2 regions of the Homoserinimonas sp. A447 genome follow, and region 2 is predicted to be linked to the other one. Evidence: predicted binding sites of a transcription regulator. Region 2 holds the regulator's gene; the other holds the start of a gene.
What was found. The regulator LexA, encoded in region 2, represses DNA repair genes until DNA is damaged. The targets are predictions, from matches to a motif close to TCGAACANNTGTTCGA.
Positions count from the first base shown of each region.

Region 1: a site for LexA is predicted at 1,704-1,719, ahead of ACX3O0_RS04255 (HNH endonuclease signature motif containing protein). Genes of this name have one in related genera too.

Region 1 is NZ_JBTMWW010000001.1:874,496-877,859, reverse strand. Features, by position in the region: gene ACX3O0_RS04255 (HNH endonuclease signature motif containing protein) at 171-1,685, opposite strand; gene aroB (3-dehydroquinate synthase) at 1,813-2,898, opposite strand; gene ACX3O0_RS04245 (shikimate kinase) at 2,945-3,364, opposite strand, start outside.
Region 2 is NZ_JBTMWW010000001.1:1,475,612-1,478,975, forward strand. Features, by position in the region: gene ACX3O0_RS07195 (histidinol-phosphate transaminase) at 1-66, opposite strand, end outside; gene ACX3O0_RS07200 (LysM peptidoglycan-binding domain-containing protein) at 181-525, opposite strand; gene lexA (transcriptional repressor LexA) at 840-1,535, shown strand; gene hflX (GTPase HflX) at 1,513-3,045, opposite strand; gene ACX3O0_RS07215 (class I SAM-dependent methyltransferase) at 3,088-3,364, shown strand, end outside.

The sequences.
Region 1 (3,364 bases), 600 kb from region 2:
ATCGAGCATGCTGTGGGCGGGTTCTCCGGTTTGGTGAGCGTGCGCTCCGCCCCCGCTGGTCTAGCTTGCGGTGTACTGAGCTCGTCGAAGTGTCGAAACCTGCGCCCCGCTGGTTGAGCTCGTCGAAACCTGTTGAGCCTGTCGAGGCCCGCGCGTTGTGGGGCAGAGTTCTACCCGGTGAGCGGGATGCGTTCTCGTTCTCGCCCGTCTCGGTCTTGCCGTTCTTGTTGTTCTCGTTGGAGGTCGGCGAGGGTGGCGGATTTGTGCGGCATCAGCCGGGGGGTGCGGGTGGGGTCGATATTGGCGGGTGGGTGTAACCAGTAGGTGGCGCCGGTGCGGGTGATCTCCCAGTGGTTGTTGTGCAGGAGCATGTGGTGGTGCCGGCAGAGCAGAATCCCGTCAGCCAGATCGGTTGTGCCGTGGTCGCGTTTCCAGTGGTGGATGTGGTGGGCTTCACTCCAGGTGGCGGGGCTGGTGCAGCCGGGCCACCGGCAGCCGCCGTCGCGGGCGGCGAGGCCGATGCGTTGCAGGGCACTGTAGAGGCGTTGTTCCCGCCCCAAATCGATGCATTGGCCGTCCCGGTCGAAGGTGACCGGCACCATCCCGGACTCACACAGGCGCCTCTCGACCGTTTCGATCGATACCGGGGCGGTCTGGCCTTCGATCCGGCCATGCCCGGTGCCGGCATCCAGGGTGTCCTTGGTGACCAGGACTCGGACGGCGGGACGCCGGGCGCCGAGCACACTGCAGGTGGCGGTTTTCGTGTCGGTGTCGGCCCCGATCCGCAGCACGGCCATGAACCCGTCGAAGGAGAGTTGTTCGATGCTGCGCGGGTCGGCCTCGATCGCCTCATCGTGGGCTTTCGCGGTGACATCCACCATCCGGGGACCGCCCCGGCGGGGCGAGGTCAGGGAATCGTAGATGGAGTCGAGGTAGGCGGCGTTCTCCGGATCGGCCAGCATCGTGTAGACGGTCATCCCATCACCGCGCCGGTACCGTTTGAAGGATCGGGCCTGGTGGCGGGCGCGTTCCCGGTCGGCGATGCCCGCCTCATCCAGTTCATCCCGCAAGCTCCTCGCCCGATCCAGCAACTGGTCGGCATTCAACGAATCCGCTACCCGGGCATCCGGGTCGGCCGAGTCGAGACCGCTGGGGCTGGCAAATTCAACGAGTTGGGCGGCGGCCTCAGCCAGCAGCTCGGCGGTGATGTCCTCCGTCGGGACCCCCAGGCCGACCCGGATCGCCTCGCCCGCCTCCATCGACAACACCCCCGCGGCCACCGCCCGGCCCACCGGGGCCAACCACGGTTGGGTCAACTCCGGGGACACTTCGCCGGTGCGTTCGGCTTCGGTGATCAGTTCGGCTTCGTGGATGATCCCCCCGGTGCGCACCAGCTTCGCCGCCTCCCGGGAGGTAGACCCGGTCAAATGCTGCACCAGTTTCTCCGGAGTGCGAAACCCACCCTTCTGCGCCAAACCCTGGTAGCCCAAGTCGTAGGAGGAACGGCGGGCGATCTCCCCGGCGGTGGCGGCGAGGGAGGGCTCCAGTTGCCGGGTGATGTTCGCGAACAGGGCCGGGATGGCCAACAGTTCCTCTTCGGGCAGGCCGGCCAGGGTCGCCGAATCCCGCGGCAGCAAGGCGGCGGCCGCCGCGATGACGCTGAGGGAATCGGTGAACTGGGACATGCCACTATTCTCTCACATTCGAAGGTTTATTCTAGCGAATGTGAGTACTTCTTCTCCACAGATTTGCTGTGGATAAAGGGAAGCGAGCGGGTTGTGGAGGAGAAGACGACGGAGTGGGCGCGGGCGCTCAGACGCCGATCTCCTGGTAGGCCGCGAAGAGGAGGCTCTGGTCGGGCCCCGCCAGCACTGTCGGCTTCGCGAGGTCGTCCAGCACGATGAACCGGAGCAGGTCTCCCCTGGCCTTCTTGTCGCGCTTCATGACGCTGAGGAGCGTGTTCCACCGGCCAACCGGGTAGGTGGTCGGCAGCTGGAGGGACTCCAGGATGCTCCGATGCCGGTCAACGACCTCGTCGGACAGCCGCCCGGTCAGCCGAGCCAGCTCCGCGGCGTACATCATGCCCACCGCGACCGCTGCACCGTGGCGCCACTGGTAGCGCTCGGAATATTCGATGGCATGGCCGAGAGTGTGACCGTAATTCAGGATTTCACGGGCGCCGTGGTCCCGGAAATCCTCACTGACCACTTTCGCCTTCACGCCGATCGACAATTCGATCACCCTGAGGAACTCGTCGCTGTTGGCGTCGGTCACCGTGTCGACATCCCGCTCGATCAGGTCCAGGATTTCGGGCTCAGCGATGAAGCCGCACTTGGCGATCTCGCCGAAGCCGGCCAGAATCTCCATCCGGCTGATCCCGTCGAGCGTGTCGAGGTCGACGAGTACGCCCACCGGCGCGTGGAAGGCTCCGACCAGGTTCTTCCCCTCATTGGTGTTGATGCCGGTTTTCCCCCCAATGGCGGCGTCAACCATGCCGAGCGGCGTTGTGGGCACCTGAATGACCCGGATGCCACGAAGCCAGGTGGCAGCGACGAACCCCGCAAGGTCAGTGGTCGCGCCGCCGCCGAGGCCGATGATCACATCCGACCTGGTGAAGTCGGACTGCCCCAGCACCTGCCAGCAGAAGGAGGCGACTTCGATTCGCTTCCCCGCCTCAGCATCTGGGATCTCGGCGAGGAGTGCCTCGTAGTGTTCGTTCAGCGACTCCCGCACTTCGGCGGCACGCGCAGCGAGCGTTGGTGGGTGGACGATCAGGGCCTTTCGAGCATCCGGCCCGATCAATTCGGCGAGCTGGGACAGGATGCCACGGCCGATCAGCACGTCGTAGTCTTGCGCTCCCCCGGCCGTCGTTCCCGCCACGGTGATGGTTTTCGTCATCGGTCTGTCATCCCTGTCATCTCGGCCCCTGTAATCTTTGCGTTCGTCATACGTGTGTTTGCATGTCCGCGTTCGCCCACTCCGCGACCTCGTGGGCGATCGCCGTGATGGGCCTCGCCGATGTGTCCCAGGTTTTGTTCGCCAGCGCTTCGTAGATACTGCGCCGTGAGTCGACGAGGCGTTTCCAGGCAGCCAGCCGATCCTCGGTGATGTCGGCAGCGAGCAACGGACGAGCGCTCTGACCGCCGATTCGCAGCGCTGCAGCCTCCGCAGTGACCATGAGCAGGGCGACCCGGTGGGAGCGCAATGCCTGTTGCGTTCCTTCGTCCATCACGGCCCCGCCGCCCAGCGACACGACGCCGTCCGTCTCCAGCGACCGGGCGACCACTGCCCGCTCGATCCGGCGGAACGCCGCCTCGCCGCTGGTCTCGAAAATGCCGGCGATCGGTCCATGTTCGGCCACGAT
Region 2 (3,364 bases):
CGGTGCACCGTACGGCCTCAGGCCGCGGAGGTTGTCGCGGATGGGGAGATCATCAAGGGAAGCCACCCTGCCATGTTAACTGTGACCGGGAGCGCCTTTCGTCGTGCCGGGTCGGGCGGCTCGCCAGTGGTACGTACTCAGCAGTACGTCCTCAGCGGTACATGCTCAGCAGTACGTAGCTCAGCGGTACTGGTTCGGCAGCGCCAATTGCTGTCCGGGGAAGATTTCCGCACTCTCCAGCGCGTTCACTCGCAGCAGCTGGGCAACCACTTCGCGAACATCCTCGCCCGGCGCCACCTCTTCCGCGAGTTGCCAGAGCGACTGGCCTGCCTCCACAGTGACGTAGGTCGTCGACCCCTCTTCCATGGTCGCGGTCGCAATCCCACCGTTCAGCGCGAAGACGAGAGCGGCGAGGACGAGAGGCGTCGCCGCAAGCGTGGTGAGCACGGTGCGCCCCCTGCGGGTCAACCGAAGCCGGGAAACCGGAGTGGCGCGGGTCGTGCCGGCGTGGAGGGTATCGCTCATCATCGTGGCCTTCCTGTTACGCATTCGGGTAGTTGTTACGCGTTCGGGTGCTGTTACACATTCGGTGGAGCGGGGCTGAACTTCGGCATCCGGTGCTCGGCCGGGAGCACCGGATGCGAAGCTGTGTTCCGAACATACATTCGATTTCTCCCACTTTCAAGCCCCAGTTTCGATATCCGACCAAAGAACCCGCCGACACACTCGAACAAACCTTTGCTTATCCGCCAGATCGCGGATACAGTTTCGATTGTCTGAACACCACACAAGCAGCAGCCACTGACATTCAGATCGAACCGTCGACAGAGGAGCCCCAGATGGACGACAGCACACCCCGCGCAGTACCGGCCCCCCGGGGAACGACCCGTCGCCGAAAGAGCCTGAGCGAGAAGCAGAAGGCCATCCTCGAGTTCATCCAGCGAGCAGTGGCCGGACGGGGATATCCGCCGAGCATGCGTGAGATCGGCGACGCCGTCGGCCTGTCCTCCCTGTCGAGCGTGACCCACCAGTTGAACCAGCTGGAACTGAGCGGCTACCTTCGCCGGGATCCCAATCGGCCCAGGGCGCTCGAAGTGCTGATCGACCTTCCCGGCCGCGACGCGGGCGCCGTCGAGTCAGATCACCCCACGCCGATCGGTGACGCCGCCATGGTGCCACTCGTCGGCCGCATCGCTGCCGGCATCCCGATCACGGCTGAACAGCAGATCGAAGAAGTCTTTCCGCTGCCACGGCAGCTGGTCGGCAAGGGCGACCTGTTCATGCTCAAGGTCGTCGGAGACTCCATGATCGACGCCGCCATCTGCGACGGTGACTGGGTCGTCGTACGCCAGCAAAAGACCGCAGAGAACGGCGACATCGTTGCCGCCATGCTCGATGACGAAGCCACCGTCAAGGTGTTCCGTCAGCGCGACGGGCACACCTGGCTGCTGCCGCGCAACAGTGCTTTCGAGCCGATCGTCGGCGACTATGCCGAGGTGCTCGGCAAGGTCGTTACGGTGCTGCGGTCCCTGTAGCCGAGACGGTGAACTCGCGCAGCAGCGAGGCGTCGGCCGCGTTCACGAGCACCCGAACCCGGGTACCGGCTTCCTCGTAGTCCGTCGACAGGACGACAGCGCGATCGTGCATTGACGACACCACGTCGCCGCGTTCGTACGGCACGAGGAGCGTCAGCTCGATGGACGGGGATGGTAGTTCTTCGCCGATCCGCTCGAGGAGTTCATCGATACCCTCGCCGGTGCGCGCCGAGACGAATACCGCACGCGGTTCCAGCCCGCGCAGCAGCAGCCGCTGGTCGTCGTCAGCCAGGTCGCTCTTGTTGAAGGCGACGATCTCCGGGATGTGACGTGCGCCGACCTCCCCGATGACATCACGCACGGTCGCCAGCTGGCTCGCCGGATCGGGGTGCGAGGCGTCGACAACGTGCACGATCACATCCGCATCTCCCACCTCTTCCAGCGTGGAGCGGAACGCCTCGACCAATTGGTGCGGAAGGTTTCGAACGAAACCGACCGTGTCGGTGAGGGTGTAGCCGCGTCCGTCCGCGGTCGTGTTCCGGCGAACGGCAGTGTCCAGGGTGGCGAACAACGCGTTCTCCACCAGCGCCCCCGCGCTGGTGATCCGGTTCAGCAGCGAAGACTTGCCGGCGTTGGTATAGCCGGTGATGGCGACCGACGGAACCTCGTGGCGGTTGCGGTTGGCGCGTTTGGCCTCCCGCGCCGGAGCGAACCCCTTGATCTGCTTCCTCAGGCGCGCCATGCGGGTGTGGATGCGACGACGGTCGAGCTCGATCTTGGTCTCACCTGGACCACGGCTGCCCATTCCCGCCCCGGCACCACCCACCTGGCCACCGGCCTGCCTGGACATCGATTCACCCCAGCCGCGCAGGCGGGGAAGCAGGTACTCGAGTTGGGCCAGTTCGACCTGCGCCTTGCCCTCCCGGCTCTTCGCGTGCTGGCTGAAGATGTCGAGGATGACTGCAGTCCGATCGATCACCTTGACCCTGATGACGTCTTCGAGCGCACGCCGCTGGCTGGGTGCCAGTTCACCGTCAACGATCACCGTGTCAGCACCGACGGCCGCCACGACATCGCGAAGCTCGATCGCTTTGCCTTTACCGAAGAACGTGCTCGGGTCGGGGGTCGCGCGCTTCTGCAGCAACCCGTCGAGCACGACCGCGCCGGCCGTCTCGGCAAGCGCGAAGAGTTCCCGCATCGAGTTCTCGGCCTCCTGCGCGTTGCCCTGCGAGTAGATCCCGATAAGCACGACTTTTTCCAGGCGGAGTTGCCGGTACTCGACTTCGGTGACGTCTTCCAGCTCAGTGGACAGGCCGGCGACGCGACGCAGCGCCTGGCGGTCCTCCCGGTCGAATTGGTCGCCATCGGCAGAAAATGGCTCCGCTTCGGCATCCGCCTGCAACGCCTGGGCGCCGGAGGTGAAAATGGCGTAACCGGACGAGCGCGAACCCGCGTGGGCAAGCACCCGGTCGATCACATCCTGACTCTCGTCTGGTTCTACTTCAGTCATCGGGTTAACCCTAGCTCCTGGTATTTCGATAAGTTTGCCTTCATGTCCAATGAGCATTACTTCTCCTCCACCCCGGAGAGTGAGCTCAAGCTCCGCCACATTTCGGTCGTCCTCGCTGGGCGGCCGGTTGAGGTGACGACGGCCGGGGGAATCTTCTCGCCGGAGCGAATCGATGCCGGTACCCAGGTGTTGCTGGCCAACACCCCGCCCCCGCCACCCGGCGGAGACCTGCTGGATCTCGGCTGCGGCTGGGGCCCCATTTCGTTGAGCCTGGCCATCGACTCGCCGCGCGCCACGGTGTGGGCGGTTGACGTGAATG